Regions from separate parts of the Arthrobacter sp. 147(2020) genome, predicted to be linked through region 1. Evidence: riboswitches for the same ligand, from Rfam matches in the RefSeq annotation. Region 1 holds a riboswitch; each other region holds the start of a gene.
What was found. Region 1 has a riboswitch for S-adenosylmethionine ahead of HMI58_RS10480 (MetQ/NlpA family ABC transporter substrate-binding protein). Riboswitches for the same ligand answer to the same signal wherever they lie in the genome.
Positions count from the first base shown of each region.

Region 1 (3,267 bases):
AGTCGAGGAGCTCAGTGACGCGGGCCTGGATTTCCTCCCGGCTTTTCCCGGCGACGCGGAGCGGGTAGGCCACGTTGTTCCAGACCGTTTTGGCGTTGAACAGGTTGAACTGCTGGAAGATCATGCCAATGTCGAGGCGCAGCTTGCGTAGCTGGCGGTCCGGCACGTTGGTGACCTGGTGTCCGTCGACGATGATCGTGCCACTGGTCGCCTTTTCCAGCGCGTTGATCAGCCGGACCAGGGTGCTTTTGCCGGCACCCGAGTATCCGATGATCCCGTAGATCTCGCCAGCCTCGATGTCGAGGCTGACGTTGTCGATAGCGCGCACGGGATCGCCACCGCGCCGCCCCGGAGGGAAGCTTTTGGTGACGTCCTGCAAAGAGATGAGGGGCATGGTGTTCCTTGTCGGAAGAGCCCTGCGGCCAGCCGGGATCGCCGGCCGGCCGCAGGAGTTGGCGGGCCTGGTCAGCCCTGGGCTGCGGTGTCTTCCTCAACGGTGTCGAGGGTCGACTGCAGTTCCTCGGGAGTGACCACCAGGAACTCGGCCGTCCCACCTGAGGTCTCCTGGACGGCGTCCTGCACCTCCTGGTTCTCCTGGTAGATGCTCACCAGCTTCTGGTAGGTCTCGTTGTTCTCCTCACCGGCGCGGGCGGCGAACACGTTCACGTACGCCACGGCGGCGGGATCCGTCGGGTCGTCCTGCGCGATGGCGTCCTCGAAGTTCAGCCCCGCGTCCTGCACGAAGTCGTTGTTGATGATCGCAGCGGCGACGTCGGGAAGCGACGTAGGGGTCAGCGAGGCTTCGAGGGTGGTGACGGTGACCTTGGAGGCCTCCTCGTCGATGTCGTCGATGGTCGAGAAGGCGCTGCCACCGCCGTCGAGCACCACCAGTCCAGCGGACTGGAGCACGAGCAGACCCCGGGCGAGGTTGCTCTCGTCATTGGGGACGGCGACAGTGGAGCCTTCGGGGATCTCGTCGACCGACCCGTACTGGGTGGAGTACAGACCGAGGGGGTAGATCGCCGTGGACCCGATCGGGGTGAGCTCCTCACCGCTGGAGACGTTGTAGCGGGCCAGGTACACCAGGTGCTGGAACTGGTTGAGGTCAAGTTCCTCCTCGCTCAGGGCGGGGTTGGGCTGGGTGTACTCGGCGAAGTCGATGACCTCGAGGTCAATGCCCTCCTCCGCCGCGGCTTCGGTCAGCAGCCCCCATTCCGGGTCACTGGCTCCGACGACGCCGAGGCTGATGCTTTCAGTGCCGGAGTCGGAGCCTTCCGACGAACCGCAGGCGACGGTGAGGGCCAGAAAGGGGACCACGGCAAGGGACAGGAGTTTGCGGGAATTCATTGATTTTCCTTTGAACGGGATATTGGAAAAAGTCCAGCGGGCAGGCGAAATCGGCCGGAGGCTCCTGCTGGATCGGCTTAAAGAAAAGGGAGGCGAATGCGCTGCGGAAACTGCAGCGACAATCGGGTGGGGATTCCTCGGGTGTTACATACTGGCTCGCTTCGAGATTGCGGGCGGTATCGCCGAGACCTTTGTGGGTACTCCTGGATACGCCGTACTTGCCATCCGGGGACTTGTTCCGGCGGCCGAATCTTCACCTGAAGCACCCCACTACGGGAGAGGGTTGCTGTTCAACCGGCCAGGGAGCCATTGGTTGAACTCTTGATTCTGAGTTCAACCTAAAGCAGATAATTCACCGGGTCAAAAATTTAGCGAAAAGGATCGTCATAAATGACCTTCCGGAGACCTTCAGGAATTCATGCCCGCCGACCTGTATCGGTAGTTCCTATAGGATTTATCTATGTCCGCCGCCGCTCCCCGCCGCACCCTGAACCGTCAGGTGCTCGCCGATCATGTCCACGAGGAGCTCATGTCCTGGCTGATCGACGGCCGGCTGGAAGCAGGGGCGAACCTCAGCATTGACGGCATCGCCCGTGACCTGGATGTCTCCCCCACCCCGGTCCGCGAGGCGCTGGCCCGTCTGGAACATACCGGCATGGTGCGCCGCGTTGCGCTCAAGGGCTACAAGGTGGCGCCGCTCTTCACCGCGCCCGAGCTGGCACAGCTGGTCGATGCCCGGCTGATGATCGAACCCGTGAACGCCGAGCTCGCCTGCGCCCGGAGCACTCCGCAGCTGGTCGACGACTTGAAGCAGACCATCGAGGATCTACGTCATGCCCCCACCGGTGCCTCCTACGCTGAGTTCCGCGAATACTGGAAGGCTGATGAGGACTTCCACCGTCTGATCGCCGAGCACACCGGCAACCCCTTCATCCTCAACGCCTACCGCACCCTCGGCGGCCAGGTGCAGCGCTTCAGGTTCTTCGCCGGCCTGGGCGTCACCGACGCCGACAACGCCATCGCTGAGCACACCGCCATCCTCGATGCTTTCGCGGCGGGGGACGCTGCCGCGGCCCGCGCAGCGATGGTTGCCCACCTCAATGGCGTCAAGCAGCGGTCCATCCTGGACAGCGCAGAGCACCCCTAGAACTTCCCGTCCTGATGCGGAACCCTTGACTCTCGGCGTGTGATCGACAATCCTATAGGAAATACGATTACACAATGGAGTGACTAATGGTTTATACAGCTGACACCTGGCCCATCACGGCCGCCCTGCTTCAGTTCCCGCACGAGACTTCTTCCGGGTCCATGCAGGACGCGGACCCAGAGGTCTGGAAGAGCGTCTTCACCGAAGTGCGCGACGCCGGCTTCGACAACGTCGATTTCTTCGACACCTGGATCAAGCCCGGGGACCTGTCCACCGAACGCCTCGACGAGCTGAAGCTCGCTGCCACCGAAGTGGGAGTGGGTGCACCCGCCATCTCCGCCATCCGCCGCAGCGTCATCGACGAGCAGAATTGGGAAGACAACCTCGCCTACAGCCACCGCACCCTCGAGGCCGGCGCGCAGCTGGGCTGCGAAGTGGTCTCTTTCGGACTGCACCAGGCGCTGACCGCCGAGCAGAAGAAGCAGCTGTGGTTCTGGACCGTCGAAGGTCACAAGGACCCGGTCAACGATCCCGAGGTCTGGCAGAAGGCTGTCACCCGCCTCCGTGAACTCGGCAACCACGCCGCCGACCTGGGCCTGCTGCTCTCCCTCGAACTCTACGAAGACACCTATCTGGGCACCGGCGACTCCGCCGCCCAGCTGGTGCAGGACATCGATCTGCCCAACGTTGGCCTGAACCCGGACCTGGGCAACCTGGTACGCCTGCACCGCCCGATCGAGTCCATCCAGGAAATGATCGCCAAGACCGTTCCC
Region 1 is NZ_JABFOM010000013.1:53,365-56,631, forward strand. Features, by position in the region: gene HMI58_RS10475 (methionine ABC transporter ATP-binding protein) at 1-394, opposite strand, end outside; gene HMI58_RS10480 (MetQ/NlpA family ABC transporter substrate-binding protein) at 466-1,347, opposite strand; SAM riboswitch class IV at 1,557-1,674, opposite strand; gene HMI58_RS10485 (GntR family transcriptional regulator) at 1,808-2,494, shown strand; gene HMI58_RS10490 (sugar phosphate isomerase/epimerase family protein) at 2,581-3,267, shown strand, end outside.

Region 2 (3,267 bases), on a different contig from region 1:
CCGTGTTCGATCGGGCGAATCAGGTAGGGAGTGCTCAGGGTGGAGTCGATGATCAGCGGCACTCCGGCGTCGTGGGCAATCTTCGCCAGGCCCTGGATGTCGGCCACTTCGCCCGACGGGTTGGCAATCACTTCGGCGTAGACCGCTTTCGTGTTGTCCTGGATGGCTGCCGCGTAGTCGGCGGGATCAGTGCCGGGGACGAAGGTGGTGTCGATACCGAACCGGCGCAGGGTCACGTCGAGTTGGGTGACCGTGCCCCCGTACAGCTGAGAAGCGGCGACGATATGGTCGCCCGCCTGGCACAGGGCGGCGAAGGTGATGAATTCAGCGCTCATGCCCGACGCCGTCGCGACCGCCCCGATGCCTCCCTCCAGGGACGCGATCCGCTCCTCGAAGGCGGCGACCGTGGGGTTACCGATCCGGGAGTAAATGTTGCCGTACTTTTGCAGCGCAAAGAGGTTGGCGGCGTCGGCCGTGTCCTTGAACACGAAGGAAGTCGTCTGGTAGATGGGGACGGCCCGGGCACCATGGGCCGAGTCGGGGGTGCCTCCAGCATGGAGGGCACGGGTACGGAATCCGAAGCTGCGGTCAGCCATTAGACACCTGCCTTAATATTCTCGGGAGTGACGTCGTCGATGATGAAATCCAGGCCCTCTTTACGGGCGAGGTCCGCCTCAAGCTCGCGGACAATGGGGAGGATGTCTTTGCCGAAGGCTTCGACCTCCTCCTGGAAGTGGAGGTAACAGGTCAGCATCAGGTTCACGCCGATCTTCTTGTACTCGACGATCCGCTCGGCAACCTGCTCGGGGGTGCCGATCAGCTGGGTCTTGAAACCGTCGTTGTACTGGATCAGGTCCTCGAAGGAGGAATCCGCCCACATGCCCTTACCGTCCTTGGTGGAGGCTCCGGCTTCCTGGACGGCGTCGCGGAACCCCTCGACCGCGGGCTTGTGCGCCTTGGCCACAATCTCCCGGAGGGTCTCGCGGGCTTCCTTCTCGGTGTCGCGGGCAATCACGAACCCGTTCAGCCCGAACCGTGGGTGCCGCCCAGCATCGGCCGCGGAGGCCTGCACACCGGCGATGTTCTCCTTGAATCCTTCAAGGTCCTTGCCGTTGGAAAAGTACCAGTCGGCCACCCGGCCAGCGGTGGCCTGCGCGGCAGTGGAGTTCCCGCCGAAGAAGACCTCCGGATGCGGCCGTCCGGGAACGTCAACCGGTGGCGGGTTGAGGGTGAAATCGGTGATGTTGTAGTACTTTCCGGACTGGGAAAAGTTCTGCTCGGTCCAGAGGCCGCGGAGGATCCTGATGAACTCCTCGGTGCGGACGTACCTTTCGTCGTGCTCCAGCCAGGGGAGCCCGAAGCCGGTGAACTCGCTTTTCAACCAGCCCGACACAATGTTCACGGCCGCCCGGCCATTGGAAATGTGGTCAGCGGTGATGATGAACTTCGCGAGGACGCCGGGCTGCCACATGCCGGGGTGGACAGCGGCGATTACCTTCAGCTTCTCGGTCGCACCGAGCAGGGCCAGCGAGAACGACGTCGCCTCGTGCTGCTTGTCTGCCCCGTAGCTCGCAGCGTACCGGGTCTGCGAGAGGGCGTACTCGAAGCCGGCGTTCTCCGCGATGCGGGCCAGCTTCTTGTTGTACTCGAAGTCCCAGCTGGTGCGCTGCTCAATGGTGGAGACCACCAGGCCACCGCTCACATTGGGAACCCAGTACGCAAACTTCAGGGGTTGGGAAAGGTCAATAGCCATATTGGTCCTCCATCGTGCCTGGCATTAGCACCCTAATGTCACTGCCGTAGGCAGTGGCCAGGGTTGCTGCGGTGTCAATGAGCCAGATCTCTCAACCGCTCGGGATGGTCTCCACCAGTGTGACAGCACCATCACGGTGGACCAACATTGTTGCTCTCCGTTGCAGCGTTTGGCGGAATGCGGCTCTCACAGTTGGCGGCGCACGCCCGCCTCCCGGGCAATCCCTTCGACCTGCTCACCCATGTCGTCGGCCAGCGGTTTGGTGCCCGATCCGCGGCGGAGCAGCGGGAGGTGGAACGGCCCGCCGGCCTCCTCCGTCTCGAAGCCAATTGCCGCGTAGATCGCCAACGCGCCGAGGGCGAAACCAAAGATTCCGGCGGCGGTTTCCCAGCCGTCCGAGCCGGTCAGGTGCGCGACGCCGGTGATGGCGAACCGGAGGGCTGAACCAGCCAGCACCGCTGCGGCCACCAGTTTGCCCTTCGCGCCCAGGATCGGCGCCAGCATGGCCAGCGCCGCGGTAATCAGGAGTACCCCCAGCGCGGAAAGCGATGCGCCGTCCGGGGTGACAAGCATCGCCACCGCGATCAGCGCCCAGGTACCGGCGACCATGGCCATGCCCGTCCCGGCGATCGGATCGCGTGCACCGAAGCCGATCACCGAGGAAAACAGCTGCAGCGGCACCGTGAGCACCAGGATCCCCAGCGCAATAATCTGTTCCTCCCGGGCCGGGACGATCCCCAACTGGAGTGCGCTGACTCCGATGGTCGCCACTGCCAGCCCCATGAACGCCAGGGGGAGGGGCGTTCCGGTGGGCCGGAGCACGATCCGGGTTATTGCCAGCCGGTCCTCGCGCCGCTTCTGTTCATCCTGGTCAACGCTCATGGTCTTAACCCGATCACAGGCGCGGTATCACCGCCAAACGCTGGACCCGCCCGGTGGGATGTGTTGCTCACCTGTCCGGGCGGGCGGCGAGGACCGCCGCAATCCCGGGCACGCACCCCTCGTTCTGCAGCGACGTGGTGTCACCGAGTGCAGTGTTTTCGAACAGCTGGGTCAGGAGCCGCCGCATGATCTTGCCGGACCGGGTCTTGGGGACATCATCGACGACGACGACGGCGGCCGGTTTCGCGATCGGTCCGATCACGGCTGCTACGTGGTCCCGCAGCACCCGGCCCACGTCCTCCCCGGCAGCGGGATTTGTGCCCGCCGAGGGGGACAGGACCACGAACGCGGCGATGGCGTGTCCGGTCCGCGGGTCGGATACCGGGCAGACTCCTGCCTCGACCACCCACGGGTGGGCCACCAGGGCCGATTCAATCTCGATAGTCGACAGCCGGTGACCGGACACATTGAGCACGTCATCCACCCGCCCGAGGATCCAGGTGTCGCCGTCGTCGTCGTACCTCGCGCCGTCTCCGGCGAGGAACCAGCCCTGCGCAGCGAACTTCCGCCAGTAGGAGTCGAGGTAGCGCTGCGGGTCACCCCACACGGTCCGGGCCATCGCCGGGCCGGTG
Region 2 is NZ_JABFOM010000001.1:95,089-98,355, reverse strand. Features, by position in the region: gene HMI58_RS00460 (O-acetylhomoserine aminocarboxypropyltransferase/cysteine synthase family protein) at 1-596, opposite strand, end outside; gene sfnG (dimethylsulfone monooxygenase SfnG) at 596-1,753, opposite strand; SAM riboswitch class I at 1,760-1,864, opposite strand; gene HMI58_RS00450 (hypothetical protein) at 1,940-2,635, opposite strand; gene acs (acetate--CoA ligase) at 2,703-3,267, opposite strand, start outside.
Region 2: another riboswitch for S-adenosylmethionine. It lies ahead of sfnG (dimethylsulfone monooxygenase SfnG); the one in region 1 lies ahead of HMI58_RS10480 (MetQ/NlpA family ABC transporter substrate-binding protein).

Region 3 (3,267 bases), on a different contig from region 1:
CCGTCAAGGACTGTGCCGCCTGGTCCGGACTTCCGATGTCGGACATCCGGCGGGGGCTGGACGAGGCCGCCGACACCTTCGAGACCAGCCGGATCGAGGGAATCGACTATCTGCACCTTCCCGACGTCGGCCCGCAGGGGCTCACCGGTGAGGAACCTGGAAAGACGACGCCGGGCCGGGTGGACCTGGTCCAGTGCTACGACGAGTACGTGATGGGATACTCGGCGACCCGGTTCCATCTGGGCGGGAAGGCCCCAACCCCCGGGCGGGCGCAGGACGGCATCCCCAGCCATCTGGTGCTGCTGGATGGCCAGCTGCGCGGTCACTGGAAACATGAGGTGACGGCGGCCGGCGCGAGCATCCACACCCACCTGTTCGCCGACTTCCCGGCAACGTCCCGCAGTGAACACGAGGCGGCACTGCGACGGTACTCGCGCTTCCTCGGGGTGGCAGGCGAGGTGCGCCTGGTCGATCACTGAGCCGACCGGGCCCGGCGTCGTCCCGGGCTAGGAGTAAAAGGCCTCCCGCAGCCTGCCGTCGAGCTGGCCGACCTCGGTGAGGAACGCGTCGTGGCCGATCGGCGAGGTGATCAGGTGCACTGGTACCTCACCGGGCAGCGAGTCCGCCAGGAGCTGGGACTGGCTGGGATAGTAGAGCCGGTCCGAGTCCACCGCGGCAATGAAGAACTGTGCCCGGGCCGACCGCAACGCTGAGTGCAGCGAGCCACGGTCGCGGCCCGCGTCATGCCCCATCAGCGCTTCGGTCAGCGCTACATAGCTGTTGGCGTCGAAGCGATCCACCAGCTTGTCCGCCTGGTGGTCCAGGTAGCTCTCCACCTGGTAGCGGCCACGTGCCGCCGGATCGGTGGAGCCGAAGGGGGTCTCGCGACCCTGGGGCGACCGGCCAAACCGGTACTCAAGTTCGGGCTCGGACCGGTAGGTGATGTGGGCGATACGCCGCGCCAGTCCCAGCCCGGCGGTGGGCCCGCTGCCGGGATAGTAGTCGCCGCCAGCGAACCCGGGATCCAGGCGGATGGCCGCGAGCTGGGCCTGGGCGAAGGCGATCTGTTCAGCGGAGCTCGCCGCAGTGCACGCGATGACCGCGCATCGTTGAACCCGGTCCGGGTACGTCAGCGCCCACTCAAGCGCCCTCGCCCCGCCGAGGGACCCCCCGAGCACCGAATGCCAGGTCCCGATTCCCAGTGCATCCGCGAGCAGCGCCTCGGCCTGCACTGAATCCCGCACCGTCAGGAAAGGGAACCGCGACCCCCACGGGACGCCGTCGGGATCCAGGCTGGCGGGGCCGGTGGAACCGTAGCACCCGCCGAGCATGTTGATCGACACGGCGAAGTACCTGGTGGTGTCGATGGTCTTGCCCGGGCCGACCAGCTGGTCCCACCAGCCGTCCTCGTCCGAATCCCCCCGGGCCACGTGGGAGCTGCCGGTCAGCGCATGCTGGATCAGGACTGCGTTGGAGGCGTCCTCGTTGAGGGTGCCCCAGGTTTCGTAGGCGAGGGTGAGCTCCGGGAGATACCCCCCGGTTTCGCAGGTGAAGGAGCCCAGGCTGCGGGTCCGTACCACCCCGTCCTGCTGGGAATGGATGGTGCTGCCCTGTTGGGTCGTGTGAAGAGATGTCACTGAAAACCGCCCGCCTCGAAGTCCGCGCTTGCGCCGGACACCTTGCCCACCGCCTGGTCGTCACCCGGGGCACCCCGCCGCGAAGGAGGGTTGCCGTCCAGCAAGCCGGGGCTCTGGTGGAGCGGCAATCCGCTCCGTGCTGGCACTCGTGACCTGCTCCTAGATAACCCGAAGAAGCCGTCCGGGTGCAAATATATGAACGCGGCGGTCATGCTGGCTGCCGCCGTAGCGCGGCCCCGGAGGAGGTTAGGGTACCCTAAGTCGAGACACACATCACAAAGTGCAAAACTAGGGCCATGCGCTTGGACCATGTCTCATATGCTTGTGAACCCGACGGCCTCGTAGCGACAGCGGGGAGGATTTCCGCTGCCTTGGGGATCGAACCGGTGAAGGGCGGTGTCCACCCCCGCTTCGGCACGCGAAACATGATTTTCCCCCTGCTGAATGGCCAGTACCTTGAGGTGGTCGAGGTGCTCAACCACCCCGCGTCGGACAAGGCACCCTTCGGCCAGGCGGTCCGTGCGCGCTCCGAAGCCGGCGGAGGCTGGATGGGCTGGTGCGTCGCGGTCGATGACCTCGCCCCGTTTGAGCAGCGGCTTGGCCGCAGCGCGGTCCCCGGGAACCGCAAGTTCCCTGACGGACAGGAACTGACCTGGCAGCAGATCGGTATCAAGGGTTTGATCGCCGACCCTCAGGTGCCCTACATGTTGAGGTGGGATGACGGGACCGAGGCGCTGCACCCGTCGCAGGCCCGCCCGACGACGGTCCGGCTCGACTCGTTGACCATCGCAGGTTCACCCGACAGGATCGCCGAATGGCTGGGCACCCCCGCCACCGATCCCCTCGATGGTGTAGCGGTGAGGTGGGTGGCCCCGAACGGCACCCCCGGCGTGATGTCGGTGACTTTCGAGACCGCCAGCGGCCTGGTGGAGATCTAGCTCCTCCTCACGCGCCGGATTCTTAGGTCCTTTCCTAGGCCGGGGTTCCTAGTCGCCGATCCCGATCGCCGACCCGAAGAGCGCGAAGCCCACGAAGCCCGCAATGTCCAGCAGGGCGTGGGCGATCACCAGCGGCATCACCCGCTTGACGCGGGTGTAGGCGTACCCGAAGATCAACCCCATGATGAAATTGCCGATAAACGGCCCGAACCCCTGATACAGGTGGTAGCTGCCCCGCAGCAGTGCGCTGCTGACAATGATGACTGGCATCGACCAGCCGAGGTGGCGCAGCCGGTGAAACAGATACCCCACCACAATGACCTCTTCCACCACAGCATGGCGTAGTGCCGACAGGATGAGCACCGGCACCGTCCACCAGTAGGCGTCGAGCGCGGCCGGTTCGATCGCCGTCGTGATGCCCAGCGCCCTGCCGCCCGCGTATACGCCCAGCGTGCCGGCACCGATCAGGACTGCCAGACCAAAGCCGAGCCCGAAGTCCACCCGGGGCCGGCTGAAGGTGAAGCCCAGCGTCCTGAACGCCGACTTTCCGGGCTCTGTGAGCAGGAACAGCACCAGGAACACCGGGATCAGCGCAAAGAAAATGCCCAGGAGCTGGTAGGTGAGGTCGAAGTACTGCCGGTCGTTGAGCACGGGGTTGAGCCGCGTGGTCTGGGCCGCCAGCGGGGCCTGGC
Region 3 is NZ_JABFOM010000006.1:82,503-85,769, forward strand. Features, by position in the region: gene HMI58_RS06475 (winged helix DNA-binding domain-containing protein) at 1-479, shown strand, start outside; gene HMI58_RS06480 (homoserine O-acetyltransferase) at 507-1,637, opposite strand; SAM riboswitch class IV at 1,657-1,791, opposite strand; gene HMI58_RS06485 (VOC family protein) at 1,934-2,575, shown strand; gene HMI58_RS06490 (CPBP family intramembrane glutamic endopeptidase) at 2,624-3,267, opposite strand, start outside.
Region 3: another riboswitch for S-adenosylmethionine. It lies ahead of HMI58_RS06480 (homoserine O-acetyltransferase); the one in region 1 lies ahead of HMI58_RS10480 (MetQ/NlpA family ABC transporter substrate-binding protein).